DNA from 3 places in the Exiguobacterium sp. RIT452 genome. Region 2 is predicted to be linked to each of the others. Evidence: riboswitches for the same ligand, from Rfam matches in the RefSeq annotation. Region 2 holds a riboswitch; each other region holds the start of a gene.
What was found. Region 2 has a riboswitch for S-adenosylmethionine ahead of D3D03_RS14625 (methionine ABC transporter ATP-binding protein). Riboswitches for the same ligand answer to the same signal wherever they lie in the genome.
Positions count from the first base shown of each region.

Region 1: it holds a riboswitch for S-adenosylmethionine, as region 2 does, so the genes downstream of both, D3D03_RS10790 (methionine ABC transporter ATP-binding protein) here and D3D03_RS14625 (methionine ABC transporter ATP-binding protein) in region 2, are expected to answer to the same signal.
Region 3: it holds a riboswitch for S-adenosylmethionine, as region 2 does, so the genes downstream of both, D3D03_RS08805 (methionine ABC transporter ATP-binding protein) here and D3D03_RS14625 (methionine ABC transporter ATP-binding protein) in region 2, are expected to answer to the same signal.

Region 1 is NZ_QXJB01000004.1:84,164-90,568, forward strand. It holds gene D3D03_RS10775 (CAP domain-containing protein) at 32-910, shown strand; gene D3D03_RS10780 (MetQ/NlpA family ABC transporter substrate-binding protein) at 1,319-2,134, opposite strand; gene D3D03_RS10785 (methionine ABC transporter permease) at 2,170-2,835, opposite strand; gene D3D03_RS10790 (methionine ABC transporter ATP-binding protein) at 2,825-3,838, opposite strand; SAM riboswitch class I at 3,922-4,025, opposite strand; gene D3D03_RS10795 (aminotransferase class I/II-fold pyridoxal phosphate-dependent enzyme) at 4,088-5,275, opposite strand; gene D3D03_RS10800 (alpha-glucosidase) at 5,439-6,405, shown strand, end outside.
Region 2 is NZ_QXJB01000008.1:69,671-76,075, reverse strand. It holds gene rho (transcription termination factor Rho) at 1-132, shown strand, start outside; gene D3D03_RS14645 (type B 50S ribosomal protein L31) at 230-475, shown strand; gene D3D03_RS14640 (DedA family protein) at 511-1,161, opposite strand; gene D3D03_RS14635 (thymidine kinase) at 1,340-1,960, shown strand; gene D3D03_RS14630 (alpha/beta hydrolase) at 2,025-2,783, opposite strand; SAM riboswitch class I at 2,846-2,948, opposite strand; SAM riboswitch class I at 3,198-3,301, shown strand; gene D3D03_RS14625 (methionine ABC transporter ATP-binding protein) at 3,390-4,421, shown strand; gene D3D03_RS14620 (methionine ABC transporter permease) at 4,411-5,061, shown strand; gene D3D03_RS14615 (MetQ/NlpA family ABC transporter substrate-binding protein) at 5,095-5,916, shown strand; gene D3D03_RS14610 (M20 family metallopeptidase) at 5,944-6,405, shown strand, end outside.
Region 3 is NZ_QXJB01000002.1:659,667-666,071, forward strand. It holds gene D3D03_RS08790 (MDR family MFS transporter) at 1-1,002, opposite strand, end outside; gene D3D03_RS08795 (MetQ/NlpA family ABC transporter substrate-binding protein) at 1,075-1,914, opposite strand; gene D3D03_RS08800 (methionine ABC transporter permease) at 1,946-2,611, opposite strand; gene D3D03_RS08805 (methionine ABC transporter ATP-binding protein) at 2,608-3,630, opposite strand; SAM riboswitch class I at 3,711-3,816, opposite strand; gene D3D03_RS08810 (bifunctional cystathionine gamma-lyase/homocysteine desulfhydrase) at 3,876-5,042, opposite strand; gene D3D03_RS08815 (PLP-dependent cysteine synthase family protein) at 5,035-5,958, opposite strand; gene D3D03_RS08820 (S-ribosylhomocysteine lyase) at 5,955-6,405, opposite strand, start outside.

The DNA of each region.
Region 1 (6,405 bases), on a different contig from region 2:
GTAATGGAACAAATGAGGAGGCGAAAGACACATGAAAAAGTGGTTAGTGCTCGGAGTAGCAGCGGTCGCTTTCTTTAGTTACGAGAACACCCCCATGGAACAGGCGGAGGCGGACTACCCGAAAAGCGGGGGAACGCTGATTGATCGATATACGAGTGAATATCCGGGTTATGACTGGGAAGTGAGGCGAACAGCGTCTGAAGAGTTTGTGGCGCTGACGAAAGACGGCAAAGATTACGGGAAGTACCGTTCGAAAAACGGCGTGACGACGCAAGGAGCCGTCCTGAACAAAGATACGGAAGCGACACTTGCGAAAAAAGGCTGGAAAGCCGTCAAGTCGTACCGGAAAGGGAATACGAATTATTTGTTGAACCTCGATCACGCTGCCGTTTATGAAAAAAAGGACCGCTATGTCACGTATTTCTTTGATCAGCACGACGGCAATAAGGTCAAAGCGACACTTGCCATCCCGAAGGACGTGGAAGCGAAGAAAAGCGGATTCTACGGAACGGCATCGAGTGCATTACGGACAACGGATGAGAAATTGATGTTGCGCCTGATGAACTGGGACCGGGCAGAGTACAAACGCGGAGCACTGACTCCGTACAATGCGCTGAAACCTGTCACACGAGCCCACAGTGAGAACATGGCGAAAAACAATTTCTTCTCCCATACCGATCCGCAAGGACGCGATCCGTTTGAACGGATGAAAGAAAAAGGAATCCGCTTCTCGACAGCCGGAGAAAATCTTTCGATGGGCTACCCGAACGTCTTTGCGGCACACTGGGGATTGATGAACTCAAAAGGACACCGCGACAATATCATGAACAATGATTTCAAACAGGCGGATGTCGGTGTGGCTTTCCGGGAAAACTCGCCGTACTTCACGATTAACTTCCGGACACCTTAAAGTAATATTTACAACTAAAGGGTACGTATCACCCCGATTTTGCGAAAGCAGGATTGGGGTTCTTTTGTGTGGATCAATCTGTAGGTGGATGACGCGCCATCTGTATTTGAATCCTGTCCTGAAAAATGAGAGTGGGAGTTCGATTGACGAAGTCCCGTCTTCTCCACTCGCTTTTCTCGGGCGGAACGCAAGCTAGCTGTCATCTGTTTGATGACCGGGTCTCGCCTGTTCCTGACGGAAGCAGCGCTTCCTTTTCCCGTAGAAGTCGAGCGGAAGACGTGACTTCTAACGAGTGATCATTCAATAGAAAACCCCTGAAACCGTTCCGTATCCTTTTTGTAAGGGGAGGGAGCTGTTTCAGGGGTTTTATATCATCTTTAGATGAATGAATCCACAAAAGGAGTTACGTCAGTTTGCCCACTCGGGTTTACTGAAGCCTTTAAAGGACTTTTCAATGACAGCGTTAAAGTCATCTGATTCGACGACAGCCGTCAAGTCTTTCGCGAGCTGTTTCTTTTCATCTGCTGTTTTGGCAGCGACTAAGTTACGGTACTGCTCGTCCATTTTCTCGAGTGCCAACGCATCAAGTAAATCGAATTTCGCAGCAAGCGCAAAGTTTCCAGGGACGGCAGAGATATCAACACTCTCGATGGCACGTGGCAACTGTGCTGCTTCCAGTGGTTTGATGACGAGTTTTTTTGGATTCTTGACAATGTCTTTTTCAGAAACCGTCAATGGATCAGCATCCGGTTTCAACTCAATCCAGCCTTGTTCAGCGAGCAGGTTCAATGCGCGGGCTTGGTTGGTCGGATCGTTTGGTGTTGCGACTTCTGCGCCTGTCTTGACGTCATCAAGCGACTTATAGGATTTACTGTATAAGCCCATCGGTGCCGTTGGAACAGTGATCAGCCCTTTAAGATCGAGATTTTTTTCCTTCGCGAACGTCTTCAGATAGATCGAGTGTTGGAACAAGTTCGCGTCGATGTCGCCGCTGCCGAGCGCAATGTTCGGCTGGATGTAATCGCTGAATTCAACGATTTCGACTTTATAGCCTTTCTTTTCAAGACCAGGCTGAATCGCTTCTTTGACCATGTCACTGTAAGGACCGCTCGTCGCACCAATCTTAATCGACTTGGTTTCTTCTTTCGCACTGCTGTCGCCACAGCCGGCAAGAATCCCGGCTCCCAGTAATCCTGTTGCTAAAAAGGCGTATCGTTTTTTCATAGTCATTCTCTCCCTTAGTGGTCTCTATTTTGGATTTAACGTTTATCAGCACGACGGGCAAGTTGATTGCCGAGCCCTTGGATGCTTTGGACGATGACGACGAGTACGATGATCGTCACGATCATGACGACGTTATCGTACCGGTAATAACCGAAGCGGATGGCGAGGTCACCGACACCGCCGCCGCCGACGATGCCGGCCATGGCAGAAAAGCCGATCAGGCTGATCGTCGTCAACGTCACCGCTTGAATGATTCCGGGAAGGGCTTCCGGTAACAGGGCGCTGATGATGATGCGAAATGGTGTGGCGCCGCACGCCTCAGCAGCTTCGATCAAGCCCGGTGGAATCTCACGGAGTGAGGTCTCGACGAGTCGGGCAAGAAACGGAATAGCGGCAACACTTAAGCTGACAGAAGCAGCTGTCGGACCGATCGTATTGTCGAGCAACAATTGTGTCAGTGGAATCAATGCGACAAGCAAGATGATGAACGGTAACGAACGAACGATATTAACGAAAAAGTCCAAAATACTGCGAACGAAGACGTTTTGGAAAAACAATCCACGGTCGGTGATGAATAAAAGAATTCCCAGCGGAATCCCGACGACGAGGGCAAAACCAAGGGAAATCCCGACCATCAAGGCCGTTTCGCCTAAGGCTTTTGCCAACTCCGGTAACATCGTTTGAATCCGGTCAAGCCACATCCTGAATCACCTCAAGCGTATGGAGTTGCTCCTCAAGCCAAGTGAGGGCCCGGTTGACGTGAAGCGTTGGACCGGTCAGGCTGACGATCAACACCCCGAAGGCGACGTTTTGAATATAATCAACCTTTCCGTGCAGGATGCTGACCGAGATATCAAATTGTTTGATCGCTTCTGACAGCGTACTCTCACCGGTCTTTTCTCCCGTGAATTGGAGACGGATGATCTTCCCGGGTGTCGTCCGAAGTATCCGTTCCGGCAACTCGATTTGCAGTGCTGTATCGACGTAATGTTTTGTGACGTCATGGGTCGGTTGACTGAATATGTCGTAGGTGTTGGCGACTTCGACGACTTCACCGTGAGCCATGACGGCGACGCGGTGACAAATCTGTTTGACGACATCAATCTCGTGAGTGATCAGGATGATCGTCAGACCGAGCCGTTCATTCAAGTCCTTCAGCAATTCCAGAATTTGCAGGGTCGTGACCGGATCGAGAGCTGATGTTGCCTCGTCACATAACAGGACACTCGGATTATTCGCCAGGGCGCGGGCAATCCCGACCCGTTGTTTTTGTCCGCCGCTGAGTTGGCTCGGGAAATTCGTCTCAAATCCTTCAAGTCCGACCAGGGCAACGAGTTCTTTGATCCGGCTTGGGAAATCACTGCGTTTGACGCCGGCTGCCTTTAAGGCGAACGCGATGTTGTCGGAAACATTCCGCGATTGAATCAATTGGAAATGTTGAAAGATCATTCCGATCTTCAGGCGCAACTCTCTTAGGCTGCCTTTGGATAAATCGGACAGTTTGATACCGGATACTTTGACCGTTCCTTGGGTCGGTGTTTCGAGTCCGTTGATCAAACGCAACAAGGTACTTTTTCCGGCACCGGATTCACCGATGATGCCAAAAATTTCTCCTTGCTGAATCGTTAAGTTGACGTCACGCAGGGCGAAAATCGGTGTCCGGTCACGTACGAACCGTTTGGTGATGCCTTTGAATTCAATCATCTGTTGTTTCCTCCCTATACAAAAAAATCGCCTTTTTCCAGTTAAGAGCAACCAGAAAAAAGCGACGAAGTGTAAGATTTCGTAACTTATCTCTCAGAATGAAACATTCTGTAGGATGTGGCACCGTTCCTTAAAGGTGGTTGCCGGACGTCGTTGGGCCTATTCCCTCGGTCGCTCGCGATAAGTAGATATGCTGTTGGGATTTACTTTAACGGAAATCATTCCCATCTGTCAAACGTTTTTTCAGAATTATTCCGCAACGGCTTGCTGAAACAGATTGAGCTGACCAATCCGTTCGGCAGCTTCGACCAATCGTTCGGCGTCGGCAATCAAACTGATCCGGACGTAGCCTTCGCCATATTCACCGAAGAAATGTCCCGGTGTGACGGCGACATGCGCCTCGTCCAGCAAGTGGTCGGTAAAACTTTGTGACGTAAAGCCGGACGGGACCGGCAACCAGACGAAGAAGGAACCACCAGGGATCGGTCCATCCCATCCGATGTCTTGTAATTTGCCGAACAAGGCATCGCGACGGGCTTCATACAGCGCACTCAGCTCACGGACACACGTTTGGTCGCTTGACAGGGCGACGGTCGCTGCGTGCTGGATGGGTGTAAAGGCACTGACGTATAAGTGTTCCTGGTACGTTTCGATACTTGAGATGACGGATGGATTCCCGATTGCAAAGGCGATGCGGAAGCCGGACATGTTGAAGCGTTTGGATAATGAAAAGAGTTCGATTCCGACGTCTTTCGCTCCTTCGGTCTGGAGGAAACTTCGGGTCGGACCATCAAAACTGATACCGCCGTACGCCAAGTCATGGACGACACAAATGTCGTTCGCGTCAGCGAAAGCGACCGACTGTTCAAAGGCTTCCGCCGTCGCCGTCGCGCCGGTCGGATTGCTCGGATAGTTGAGGAACAACATCCGGGCCCGTTCGACATCCGTCGTATCGAGTAACGTGTAGTCAGGTAAAAAAGCATTTTCCGCAAGGAGCGGTAATGTGATCGGGTAAGCACCTGCCAATGCCGCGCCGGAAAGATAGTCGGGGTAACCGGGATCGGGAACAATGACACCTTCACCCGGATTGACGATTGTTTGCGGCAAGGCGACGATGCCGGCTTTACTGCCGAGCAAAATGGCGACCTCAGAAGCAGGATCAATCGTCACACCGAATTCGGACTGATAAAAATCGGCTACAGCCTGTTTGAGAAAATCATGTCCGCGAAACGGAGGATATTGGAGATTGGCGGCGTCATTGATGGCCTCTTTTAGGGCGTCCAAAATATGTACGGGCGTGGTTTGGTCCGGTGTTCCTTGACCAAGCGTGATGACATCGTGGCCGGCTGCTTTGACGGCACCAATCCGCTGAGCGAGTTCAGCAAAGACCGGAGCGGGCAGCCGATCAATCGCAATCGATGGGGCGAAATGTTTCATCTGTGTTCCTCCTTGTTAGGTATTGTCGTCAAGGATAGCGAATTTTCAGTCAAAAGAAAAGGGTTTTTTCATAATTGTTGATAATTGGGAAAAACGGCCGCTCTCTTTCATGTTTTTGATACACTGAACAAGAAGACGATTAGATAACTAAGGAGATGATCGGATGAATCGAACCTGGTGGAAAGAAGCCGTTGTCTATCAAGTGTATTGGCGCAGTTTTAAGGACTCGAACGGAGACGGGATGGGAGATTTACGGGGGGTGATCGAAAAGTTGGATTACATCGCGTCGCTTGGTGTGGATGTCATCTGGTTAAACCCCTGTTATACATCACCCGATGTCGATAACGGATATGATATTTCCGACTATTACACGATCATGGAAAAGGCGGGAACGCTGTCCGATTTGGAGGAATTGATTGCGGCAGCCCATGAGCGGGGCTTAAAACTGATTCTTGATCTCGTCGTCAACCATACGAGTGATCAACACGCTTGGTTCGAGGAATCGCGACGTGGCAAGACGGGCGAAAAGGCGGACTGGTACATTTGGCAGGATGGGGAAAAAGGAACACCTCCGAATAACTGGCGCTCCTATTTCGCACCGAGCCCGTGGACGTGGGATGAGACACGCGAGCAGTATTATTTCCACTCGTTTGCATCGGAGCAACCGGACTTGAACTGGGAACATCCAGCCGTCCGACAAGCCGTCTATACGATGATGCGGTGGTGGGCGGACAAAGGCATCGACGGATTCCGGATGGATGTCATCAATCTGATCAAAAAACGCGCCTCGTTTGCGGATGTTGCCGATCCCTTTGATCTGTCCTATCTCGGCAATCAACCGGGCATCCACTCTTTTTTACAAGAAATGCATGACGAGGTGCTCGCGGGAACCGATTTATTTACGGTCGGAGAAATTCCGTTCGTCGGTCCGGAAGATGGTTTGCTGTACGTCGGGGAAGACCGCAATGAATTACGGACGCTGTTTCACTTTGAAGTGGCGGATGACATGGAGACGATGGACTTACCGCGGTTCAAGCAGATTCAAAAACAGTGGTATGACGCATTGTATCCGCGTGGTGTCGCGTCCCAGTTCCTGAACAACCATGATCATACACGTCAGGTGACACGGT
Region 2 (6,405 bases):
AGCTTCTTACGCAAGATTCGTGACACAAAAAACAATGAAGAATTTTTTGTGGAACTGAACAAAGAAAAGAAGAAGCCCGTCCGACGCGCACCTGTCAAACCCCGCGTGACGAAAACAGACACAACGACTTGAAAATAGGTATTGCGGGTCATCAAAAAATCGTTTAGTATAGGAAGGTAACTTACTCTGGCTCAGCAAATGAACCAGGGCGGAAGGAGAGAAAACAACCATGAAACAAGGAATTCACCCAAACTACAACAAAGTTGTATTTATGGATTCAACTACTGAGTACAAATTCTTGACTGGTTCTACACGTTCTTCGAACGAGACAATCACTTGGGAAGATGGAAACGAGTACCCACTCATCCGCGTGGATGTGTCTTCGGACTCGCACCCATTCTACACTGGTCGTCAAAAGTTCAACGCTGCAGACGGTCGTGTCGATCGCTTCAACAAAAAATACGGCCGCAAGTAATTGCGACTTCTGTATTAAAAAACAGCCTGTCTCCATCACTGGAGCAGGCTGTTTTTGTATAAACTGAACTGGGCACGATAGGTGAGATAGGTTTTAAGCACAAACGACAGACCGATCGCTCCAGCCGCTCCGACGAGGTACGGCAGCATATCCGGATTGTCCGCAAAGTGTTGAAACAGCAGACTGAAGGAAAAATGACGTCCGAGAAAATAACCCGCTCCTAAAAAGATACTGATCCAGATCAAGGCACCGGTATAGGCATACGTGACGAAGATCCGAAACGGCATCTTCGAGACACCGGCAAAAAACGCAGAGAGCTGACGGAGTCCGGGTATGTAGTAACCGATGATCAAAACCGTTTTCCCGTAACGTAAAAATCCGGCCTCCGCTTGAAAGATATGTTTTTCGGAAATCCGTAACTTCGGAGCCACTCGATGCAGCAGGGGCATCCCGAGTTTCAGACCCAGCACATAGCTGATCGTCATCCCGATGCAACTGCCGGCATACGCCGCCAGAATCGTTCCGATCAGTGGTAAATCACCGTGATGCATCCAAAATCCTGACATGACGAGTAACGTTTCGTCAGGAATCGGTAAACCGACGATTCCGCCGGCTAACAGAATGGCGAGACCGAATGCTCCATATTGATGGAGAACTTCATGTAGTATGTGATGAATCGGAGTCACCTTCCTTCAAAGAAACTTCTTCCTTAGTGTACAGGAAATAGATACCAGTTGAAATGAGGAGATGAAGATTTAGGGGAATACTGAGGAGTTTTCGATTTTGAGAAGTCAACTCTTTTTCTCAATTTAGATTCGGGCTATACTCGTTAAAGTGACTAATTTTAGAGGACGGTGTTTTACAATGATGCATGTGATCAATCAGTATGGTTGGATCGAAGTGATTTGCGGAAGCATGTTTTCCGGCAAATCCGAAGAGCTGATCCGTCGTGTTCGACGGGCACAGTACGGAAAATTACCGGTGCAAGTGTTCAAGCCGGCGATTGACGACCGTTACCATGAAGAACATGTCGTGTCGCACGTCGGAAATTCCGTCATTGCGATTCCGATGGCAACGAGCCGGGACGTCTATGCGGCAGTAGCAGAAGAGACACAGGTCGTGGCAATTGATGAAGTTCAATTTTTTGACGATGAAATCGTCGCGGTCATCGAGGCACTGGCGCAAGATGGCAAACGCGTGATTTGTGCGGGGCTCGATCAGGATTTCCGGGCAGAACCATTTGGAAAGATGCCTGAATTATTGGCACGTGCCGAGTTCGTGACGAAATTACAGGCGATTTGTTTATCGTGTGGCGATCCGGCTTCCCGGACACAACGCTTGATTAACGGCCAACCGGCCAACTACAATGATCCGATCATTTTGGTGGGGGCTTCTGAATCTTATGAACCACGTTGCCGTCACTGCCATCAAGTACCGGGCAAACCGCAACCGTTGCAGGAATGGAAAAAACAACAGCAGAATTAAGAGTACAATATGAAAAAGCGAACGATTCTCCGGCCTCAAGGCTTGAAATCGTTCGCTTTTTTTATCAACCGGTCCGTGTCAACTGACTGTACTGCTTGACGAAATAAGCCGTTTCGCGGACAATCGTCTCTTGGTCATGATCGAGTGTCGCGACATGATAGGAATCGAGCAGACAATAACTGCGTTTATCCGTCGAACCAATCATCCGGTGCAGGTAATCCGAACAGGTTGGCGGAACGACATGATCCTCGGCAGAATATAAAATAAGCGTCGGAATTTGAATGGCGGGAAGGGTTGGGATGGTGTCGCGAATCAAGCGTAAAAGTTCGGACGCAGCGACCGCTGGCACGACATCATAGATGATTTCAAAAGCGGTTTGCTTGATATCGGGTGGGCTTTCCGGCAGATAAACCGGACAATCCGTAAACGATAACGCTTCGTAAGCGGGGACGGATAAAGCAGCATTGATTGTGATGATCCCTGCGACCGGCAGACCTTCGGCAGCGAGTGCCAGCGCAAGCGTCGCACCCATCGATTGACCGACGATGAAGATCGATTCACACTGGCGGGACAGTTGAGTAAAGCCCTCGCGGACACTCTGTTTCCAATCTTCGGCCGTCGCCGTTTCGAAGTCACGTACATCTGTCCCGTGACCATGCAGACGGGGGGCGTAGACGGAAAAACCGTGTTCTGCGAAGCGTTCTCCTACAGCCCGAACACTTTGTGGCGTCGCATTAAAGCCGTGACACAGCAAAATACCGACTGATCCACGTTCCAAGAAAAAGGCTTCGGCGCCCGGTAAAACAGGATAACTCATACTCATCATCTCATCCTCCATTTCAAAATAAAAACCCGTTTGGCTTTGGACGGCAAACGAGTTTCTCGTGTGTATCATCCAAAGCGGTTGCTTTGCTGGTCGGAGCACCTTGCCAATCGCAGGTTGCCGTGGAGTCCTAGAGCCAGGTCTCTCGTCCACTCTTGATATAACATATAGGAATTGTCGGATTAATCATTGAGAAGATGATAGCACTGACAGAAAAGGATTGTCAAATGCTCCTTGACCGGCGACCGGAACTCTTCTATGATGAAGCCCAACCTGGGAAATCAATCGATATGGGTCATATGGTTTATTTTTGAAAATATGGTTGACCTTTAAAAGATCTTTCTGTAATGTAAAAATTAGTTTTACGACATAAGTTCGAACAGCAACAACACACATATGAATTTCATACCGCAACACTTATCCAGAGAGGTGGAGGGACTGGCCCTACGAAACCTCGGCAACAGACTCATTATGAGCACTGTGCCAATTCCATCAGACGATTGTCTGAGAGATGAGTCGAGTGGATTCTGCCTCTGTGCGGATCCAGGTCTCTTCTTGTTTCTAAAGAAGAGACCTTTTTGTTTTTTTTAAAAGGGGGAAAAAGTGGTGATTACATTCAAAAATGTAAAAAAAATCTACCAGACCAACGAACAATCGATTGCTGCATTGGACGGTGTCGATCTCGAAATCCGAAAAGGTGAAATCTTTGGCGTGATCGGGTTCAGCGGGGCTGGAAAAAGTTCTTTATTACGGTGTGTCAATCTTCTTGAACGTCCGACATCCGGCAGCGTGACGGTCGACGGGCAAGAACTGACGACACTTTCGGCAAAACAACTGCGGGAAGCGAAACAAAACATCGGGATGATCTTCCAACATTTCAACTTGCTTGATTCGAATACGGTCTTCGCGAATGTCGCAAAACCACTCGTCCTAAAAGGAATTAAAAAGGAGGAAGTCCACCGGCGTGTCACCGAGCTGCTGGCGTTCGTCGACTTAGCGGACAAAGCCGATCATTATCCGGATCAGTTATCGGGAGGGCAGAAACAACGTGTCGGAATAGCGCGGGCACTGGCAACCCAGCCGTCGGTTCTGTTGTGTGACGAAGCGACATCGGCGCTTGATCCGCAGACGACACAACACATCCTGCGGTTACTGAAACAGATCAACGCGGAATATGGCATCACGATTTTACTGATTACACACGAGATGGGCGTCATCCGTGAGATTTGTGACCGGGTCGCGGTCATCGAGGCCGGCAAGTTGATTGAATCGGGTACCGTGTTCGACGTCTTCTCGAATCCGCAGACGGCGACGGCGAAAAACTTTGTCCGTTCCGTCATGCAAGATGAAATTCCGGCGTCGGTGCAACGGTTGATCGAACAACGGGATGCCGGACATCACGTCTACAAAATCAATTTCCTTGGGGCACACACCGGGCAACCGCTCTTGTCGCAAGTCGCCAAACGGTTTGATGTCGATGTCAACATCCTGCACGGCAGCATCACGGAACTGCAAAATATCCCGTTCGGCAGTTTGCTCGTTGAATTGATCGGCGAGACGGCGGAAATCGCGCGAGCCCTGCAATACATTGATCAGTCGGATGTCAACGTCGAGGAGGTGCTGGCAGATGCTAGTTAACTACACGGATATTTGGACCGCTTTTCTGCAAACCTTGACGATGGTCGGATTGTCGCTGCTCTTTTCGACGCTGATTGGGCTGCCGCTCGGAATTCTGTTGGTCGTCACGCGTAAGGGGGCGTTGCTCGAACAAGTACCGCTCTTCAACGTCTTAAGCAGCGTCGTTAATGTGTTCCGGTCGGTTCCGTTCATCATCCTGCTCGTCGCGATCATTCCGCTGACACGGCTGCTCGTCGGGTCGTCGATCGGCACGAAGGCAGCAATCGTCCCGCTGGTCTTTTATGCGGCACCGTACATTGCCCGATTGATTGAAAGTTCACTGCTCGAAGTCAGTACGGGCGTCTTGGAAGCGGCGGAAGCGATGGGTGCGACACCGTTACAGACGATTTTCCGTTTCCTGTTGCCGGAAGCACTCAGCTCGCTTGTCCTGAACTTGACGATCGCGACGATTGGCTTGATCGGGGCATCGGCAATGGCCGGGGCGATCGGCGGCGGCGGCCTCGGGGATTTGGCCATCACCTACGGCTACCAACGATTTGATACGACCGTCATGATCATCACGGTCGGGATCCTCGTCATCCTGGTACAAGGCTTACAGACAACAGGTAACCTGTTGGCACGAAAAATTCGGAGACACTAACAAAACATAGAGAAGATAAGGGAGAGATGAACGATGAAAAAAGGATTAGCGATTGGTGCAGCATTGACGACGGTATTATTTGCAGGGTGTGCAGCGTCCGGGGAAGAGGATCAAAATACAGTCAAGCTTGGCGTCAGCGGCTCGGATACGCAAGTTTGGGAATACGTCGCGAAGAAAGCGAAAAAAGAGGGGATCACGATTGAACTCGTCAAGTTCTCCGATTATGTGCAACCGAACCTGGCACTCGCGGAAGGCGAAATCGATGCAAACTCGTTCCAGACGATTTCGTACTTCAATGCCTTTAAAAAAGAACATGACTTAAAGCTGTCGCCGATTGCGACGACCGTCATCGCACCGATGGGGATCTATTCGGATAAAGTCAAGGATGTCAAAGATATCCCGGTCGGTGGAGAGATTGCCGTCCCGAACGAGGCGACGAACATGGGACGAGCTCTCCTGTTGTTGCAGGAAGCCGGCTTAATCAAGTTGCCGGACGACTTTGACGGGAACGGAGCCGTCGACAAAATCGTCGAGAATCCGAAAAAGCTGAAGATCGTCCCGGTCGTCGCCGGACAGACGCCGCGTGTCCTGCCGGATGTATCGGCATCAATCATCAATAATGGAATCGCCGTGGATGCCGGCTTTAATCCGATCAAGGACTCGATTCTCCATGAAAATGAAACAGCGAAACCCTACATCAACATCATCGCGACACGGACGGAAGACAAAGACAAAAAGACGTTGAAGAAAATCGCTTCACTGTACCAACAGGATGATGTCGCGGAATTCATCAAAAAAGAGTACAAAGGAAGCACGATTCCGACGTTCGTCCCACTCAGTGACATCGGCGAATAACTAAAAATCCAAAGGAGCGTGACCCAAATGACGGTTCAGACAAAACGGGAAAACTTGATTCAAACGATTGAGCAGGATATCGAACAAAAACGCGAGTCGTATCTCGAGACGAGTCACCGGATTCATGCGACACCCGAGATTGGGAACGAGGAATATTTTGCCTCGCGCCATCATGCGGAACGCCTGACGGCAGAAGGGTTCACAGTTGAGCTCGGGGTCGCGGGACACGACACGGCGTTTTTGGCCCGGAAGACTTCGGATAAACCGGGGGCGACGGTTGCCTTCCTTGCCGAATACGATGCGTTGCCGGGGATTGGTCACGCCTGCGGTCACAATATCATCGGCACGACGAGTGTCGCAGCGGCGATCGCACTCAGTAAAATCATCGATGAGGTCGGGGGCAGTGTCGTCGTGCTCGGAACACCGGCAGAGGAAGGTGGACCAAACGGCAGTGCGAAAGGCAGCTTCGTCAAACATGACCTCCTGACA
Region 3 (6,405 bases), on a different contig from region 2:
TTCCGGTTTCGCAAAACTGTCCGTCAAGATGTCCGTCATCGTGAACATCATCACTTCCCCGCACGTGAAGATGAACATCGCGCCGATCATTAACCAGACGGTTCCGGCATTCGCCATGACGAACAAACCGACGGCGACGGTCGCAATGCCGACCGTGATCGACACGAGCGGTGACGTCTTGACGCCGAACTTCATGATTGGATACTGGACGACGAGCACGGTGATCGCGTTAATCGTAATCAATAAGGCAAACAAACTCGTCCCGCCCGACAATAAGGTCGTCGTCGTCAAAAACTGCGGCAACGTCGAGTTGAACTGACTGTATCCGAAGACGCCGAAGATGATGCCGGCGAGCGCGAACGTAAAGGCGACGTCGGTCTTCAGCAGACGGACCGTTGCGCCGAACGACACCTTTTTCCCGCCGTGACTTTCCGTGATCGGATGCCGCTTGAACAGGATGAAGATGGCGACGCCGTAGCCGAGATAAACGAACGCTGTAATATAGAAGGTAATCGCCGTATTTCCGGCACTGAGCAACAACGCAATCCCCGGTCCGATCGCGGCTGCGATGTTGATGCACGTATAACGGATATTAAAGACGAACAACCGGTTTTCTTCCTCCGTCGTATCACTGATCAATGCCCTCGCTGACGGTTCGAAGACGGACCGGAACACCCCGTTCAGGGCACTTAAGGCAAAAAATGCCCAAAACGTCTCGACTTGTGCCAGTCCGATGAAGACGAGGACAAATCCAAAGGTTCCGCTCAGCATCATCGTCCGCCGGCCATACCGGTCGGATAACGTTCCGCCAATGAAGCTCATGACGAGACTCGCGATGGCCGAGATACTGAGAATCCAACCGACATCAACCGGGCTGAACTTTAAGACGACGGATAAGTAAATCGCAAAAAACGGCATCGTGATGAATGTCCCGAGCCGCGCGAAAAACGTCCCGAGCAAAACCCCGATCGTCAATGGATGAAGCTGTTTTAAACGTTGCATGCAGATCCCCCCTTTAAACAAAAAAATAATGCATCCTTCCATTATATAGGAAGAATGCATTAATCGAGCAGATTATTTGCTGACCGGAACGACAGCACCTTTGTATTCTTTCGTGATCCAATCTTGTGTTTCTTTTTTGTGGAGAATGTCTAAGAGAGTCGTGACGCGTTTGTCTTTCTCGTCGCCTTCACGTGTAACGATGATGTTGACGTATGGTGAAGACTCGTCTTCAAGCGCGATTGAATCTTCAAGCGGGTTCAACCCGTTGTCGATCGCGTAGTTCGTGTTGATCAAGACAGCATCGCCTTCATTGTTTTTGTAGGCTTGCGGTAAGAGTGACGCTTCGATGTTCGTTTTGAACTTGATGTTTTTTGGGTTCTCGGCGATGTCTTCGAGTTGCGCATCCGTTGTTTTACCGTCTTTTAGTTTGATCAGTCCTTCGTTTTGAAGGAACGTCAATACACGTCCACGTTCTGCGACGTTTGAGCTCGTCAAGATCGTTGCGCCTTTTGGCAATTCATCAAGTGACTTGTATTTTTTAGAATAGACACCGAGTGGTTCAACGTGAACACCGCCGGCACTTTCAAATTTATAGTCTTTGTTTTCTTTTTCTTGTTGCTCAAGGTACGGCACGTGTTGGAAATAGTTTGCGTCCAGTTCTTCTTCAGCGAGTGCTTTGTTCGGAAGAACGTAATCCTGGAACTTTTTGATTTCGAGTTTGTAGCCTTTTGCTTCATATTCTTTTTGAACGTGCTCGAGGATTTCAGCATGGGGAACGTTTGATGCTCCGATGACCAATGTTTTTGAATCGCCGCTGCCGCTGCCTGATGAAGATTCTTCTCCACATGCTGCAAGGCTGACTGCTAAGACCGATACTGCTGCTGTGCCGACAAATTTTTTCCAAAGTTTCATGAATGATTCCTCCAATGAATTAAAGTTAGTATTATCGTTTATCGATTGCCTTGACGAGCAAATCACCAATAATCTGAATAATAAAGACGATGACGAGAATCAATAGTGTCGCAATGACGATGACGTCATTTTGGGAACGTTGGAATCCTTCGATGAAGGCCATGTCTCCCAGTCCACCACCACCGACTACTCCGGCCATTGCCGTGTAACCGACGAGTGCGACGAGTGTTACGGTAATACCTGAAACGATTGCCGGAAGAGCTTCCGGAATCAAGACTTTATAGATGATTTGGAATTTCGTTGCGCCCATCGATTCGGCTGCTTCAATGACCCCTTTATCGACTTCACGAAGAGCGAGTTCGACCATCCGGCCGTAAAACGGTGCCGCACCCAGAATTAACGCCGGTAACGCAGCGGTCGGTCCTAAAAATGATCCGACGATGATTAACGTGACTGGAATCAATAAAATCAACAGGATAATGAACGGAATCGAGCGGAAGACATTGACTAAAAAGCTGAGTACGGAATACAGCGCTCGGTTTTTAAACAACAGTTCTTCGTTTGTCGCGTATAACAAGAGACCGATGACCAGTCCGAGGATAAACGTCGCGAGCCCTGAAACAGCCGTCATATAAACCGTACTGCCGGTCGCTTCCCAGACCATTTCCCAATCCAATTCACTGAAAAATGTACTCATCGATGATCCACCTCCACTTCAACGTCACTCGCTTGAAGTTTGGCGATGACCGCTTGTGTTTCATGTTCGGCACCGATCAACTGAATGAACAGTGTCCCAAGGGCACCGTCTTGCGTCTGTCCGACGTTCCCGCCAATGATATTAAATAATAAGGTCGAATCTTTCATGACTTCGGCAAGAATCGGGCTTTCGGCAGTTGAACCGACAAACGTCAACTGAACGATTTTCCCGGTCGGATACCGTTCCCTTAATTTCGCAAACGTCAATTCGTTTTCTGATGAAGACGTTAACTGTTTCACGAACTCTTTTGTCATCGCTTGTTTCGGATGACGGAAGACTTCGGCGACCGGTCCTTGTTCGACGATTTTCCCGGCTTCCATGACGGCGACCCGGTTACAGATTTTTTGAATGACGTGCATCTCATGTGTGATCAAGACGATGGTCAGTTTCAGTTTTTTGTTGATGTCGACGAGCAACTCTAAAATCGAGTCCGTCGTTTTCGGATCCAGCGCGCTTGTCGCTTCGTCACATAATAAGACGTCCGGGTTAGACGCCAGTGCCCGGGCAATCCCGACCCGTTGTTTTTGCCCACCCGACAGTTGGGACGGGTAAGCCCCTTCACGTCCGTCGAGTCCAACGAGTTGAATCAGCTCGGCGACCCGTTCTTTACGGCGTGCTTTCGGATAACCACCGAGTTCGAGCGGGAACATGATGTTTTCTTCGACCGTCCGTGACCACAGCAGGTTAAAGTGCTGGAAGACCATCGAGACGTTTTTGCGAACACCGCGTAATTCTTTTGGACGTAACGTCGTCATTTCGACTCCGTCGATTTGAATCGAACCACTCGTCGGAGCTTCTAACATATTCAATAATCGGATCAAGGTGGACTTCCCTGCTCCCGAATAACCGATTATTCCAAAAATTTCACCGCGCTCGATTGTTAAGTCGACATTGACGACGGCTTCAACCGATCCGCGCTTCGAGCGATAAATCTTTCCTACATCCTGTAAGCGAATCAATACTGTCCCTCCTAAACGTAAAAAAAGTGCGCACGTTTTAGAGCAAACGCGCGCACTTTTTCAGTACACAAAACCATTTGCTCTCATCTTGCAGACATTCGTCTGCTGGAATTAGCACCACTTCGGAATAAATTCCGCGGTTGCCGGGTTTCATCGGGCCAGTCCCTCCACCACTCTCGATAAGAGTATTCGGTATTTAGTTATTTTTAATATAATCTGAATATTAGCAGGGGTTATTTTGCTTGTCAAACAGTTTTTTCTGAAACCGGTTGAAGCAGGCTGAAAGCACGTGCTAAATCTTCTTTCAAGTCTTCTGCGTCCTCAAGTCCAACCGAAATCCGGACAAGACCATCCGTGATGCCGAGCTCAGCGCGACGTTCTGCCGGAATCGAGGCATGTGTCATGCGTGCCGGAACAGAAATCAAGCTTTCAACAGCTCCAAGACTCTCAGCCAGCGTGAAGAAGTGTGTCGCTTCGACGAGTTTCTCCGCGTTTTCCGCTGATCCGACATCAAAGCTGATCATGCCGCCAAAACCAGTCGCCTGTTTTTGTTGTGTCGCATGACCCGGATGTGTTGGAAGTCCCGGATAGAAGATGTTCGAGACGACATCTTGTTCCTGTAAGAACTGAACGAGATCGTGTGACGTTTCTTCGATTGCATCCATCCGGATACCAAGTGTCCGTAAACCACGGACGAGCAGGAAGCTGTCCTGCGGTCCAAGAATACCGCCTGTCGAGTTTTGAATGAAGTGAAGGTCTTCACCAAGTGCATCGCTGTTGACGACGACGAGTCCGGCAACGACGTCTGAATGTCCGCCGATGTATTTTGTGGCACTGTGCAAGACGATGTCTGCGCCGAGTGCAAGTGGTTGTTGCAAGTATGGTGTCGCAAACGTGTTGTCGACGACGAGTTTTAAGTTATTACGTTTCGCGATGTCAGCGACAGCCGCGATATCCGTGACTTTCAATAATGGGTTTGTCGGTGTTTCGACGTACAGCATCTTCGTATTGTCTTGAACCGCAGCTTCCGTCGCGGCAAGATCCGTCGTATCGACGAACGTCACTTGGATGTTGAACTTCGGCAAGACACGTTGCATCAAACGGAACGTTCCGCCGTAGACATCATCGGTCATGACGATATGATCACCTGACTCAAGCAGGTTAAAGACAGCATGAATCGCAGCCATTCCTGATCCGAAGGCAAAACCGCGTGCGCCGCCTTCGAGGTCCGCGATCAATCGTTCGATGCTTGTCCGTGTCGGATTGGCTGTCCGCGAGTATTCGTAGCCTTCTTTTAATTGACCGATTTTCTCTTGTTTGTACGTACTCGTTTGATAAATCGGAAGTGTAACGGCACCAGTTGCTCGATCGACGCCTGTTCCTCCATGAATCAATGCTGTCTTTTTACGCATGTGTCTCGTCCACCTTTTCAAAGATTTGTTGGCTCAAATACCGTTCGGCACTGTCGGCGAAGACGGTGACGATGGTACTGCCGGGAAAACGTTCTGCAATATCAAGTGCTGCCGCGAGTGCCGCGCCGGCTGAACTGCCGACGAGCAGACCTTCACGTGCCGCTAATTCATGAACTTTCGTAAACGCGTCGTGGTCCGAAATCGTATGAATCTCATCGACCAGATCGCGGGAAACAAGGCTCGGCCATTTAGCCGTACCGATGCCTTCCGTCTTATGCGGTCCGGCTGGTCCCCCGTTGAGGACGGATCCTTCCGGTTCGACGATCGCGCCTTTTGTTCCAAGCCGCTCTTTCAAGTAAGCAGCGGTTCCTGCAAACGTTCCGCCTGACCCGCATCCGGCGACGAACCAATCGATGTGATCGAGTTCCGCCATCAGCTCAGGACCAAGTGTCCGCTGATACGTGACCGGATTTTCTTCGTTTTCGAATTGAAGCGGGACATAGCTGTTCGGAATCGTTTGTCCCAGTTCTTTTGCTTTATCAATCGCGCCTTGCATATCGAGTTCAGTCGGTGTGTTGACGACAGTCGCGCCGAGTGCCCGCATCAACGTCTGTTTCTCCTGACTGAATTTTTCAGGAACGACACAGATGACTTGTAAGTCATATTTTTTAGCGGCGAGCGCCAAACCGATGCCGGTGTTGCCGGCAGTCGGTTCGATGATCGTTCCGCCTCGTGTCACATATCCTTGTTCGATAGCTGCATCAACGAGTTGAATGCCCAGGCGGTCTTTGACGCTGCCCCCAGGGTTCATCCATTCGAGCTTCGCCAAAATCCGCGTACCAGCAGGCAAATCGAATGAAGTAATCTCGTAAAGCGGCGTATTTCCGACGAGGTCCCGGACTGACTTCGCGATCATCCGAAGACGATGTCCCATTCATCACGACCGGCAAGCATTTTCTCGGCATAGTGCTTCGCTCCTTTAAGGTCGTGTGCGCTCGCAAATCCACATTGGACTTCGTTTTGCGCTGGAATTTCTTCTGCTGCTAAGACGTCTTTTAATGTCTTCTCAACGAGTTCACTCATTTTTTCGACAGAATCGAAGTTCATCATCGCCATGTAGAAACCTGTTTGGCAACCCATTGGCGAGACATCGATGACATCATCCGAATAGTTGCGGATGTTTTCTGCCAGTAAATGTTCCAGTGTGTGCATCGCACGCATCGGCATTTGCTCGACGTTTGGTTGTGTGAAACGAATGTCATATTTAACGACTTGGTCGACTTTTCCGTCTTTGTAACCGGCAACGCGAATATATGGTGCTTTGACTTTCGTATGGTCCAAGTTAAAGCTTTCTACGTTCATT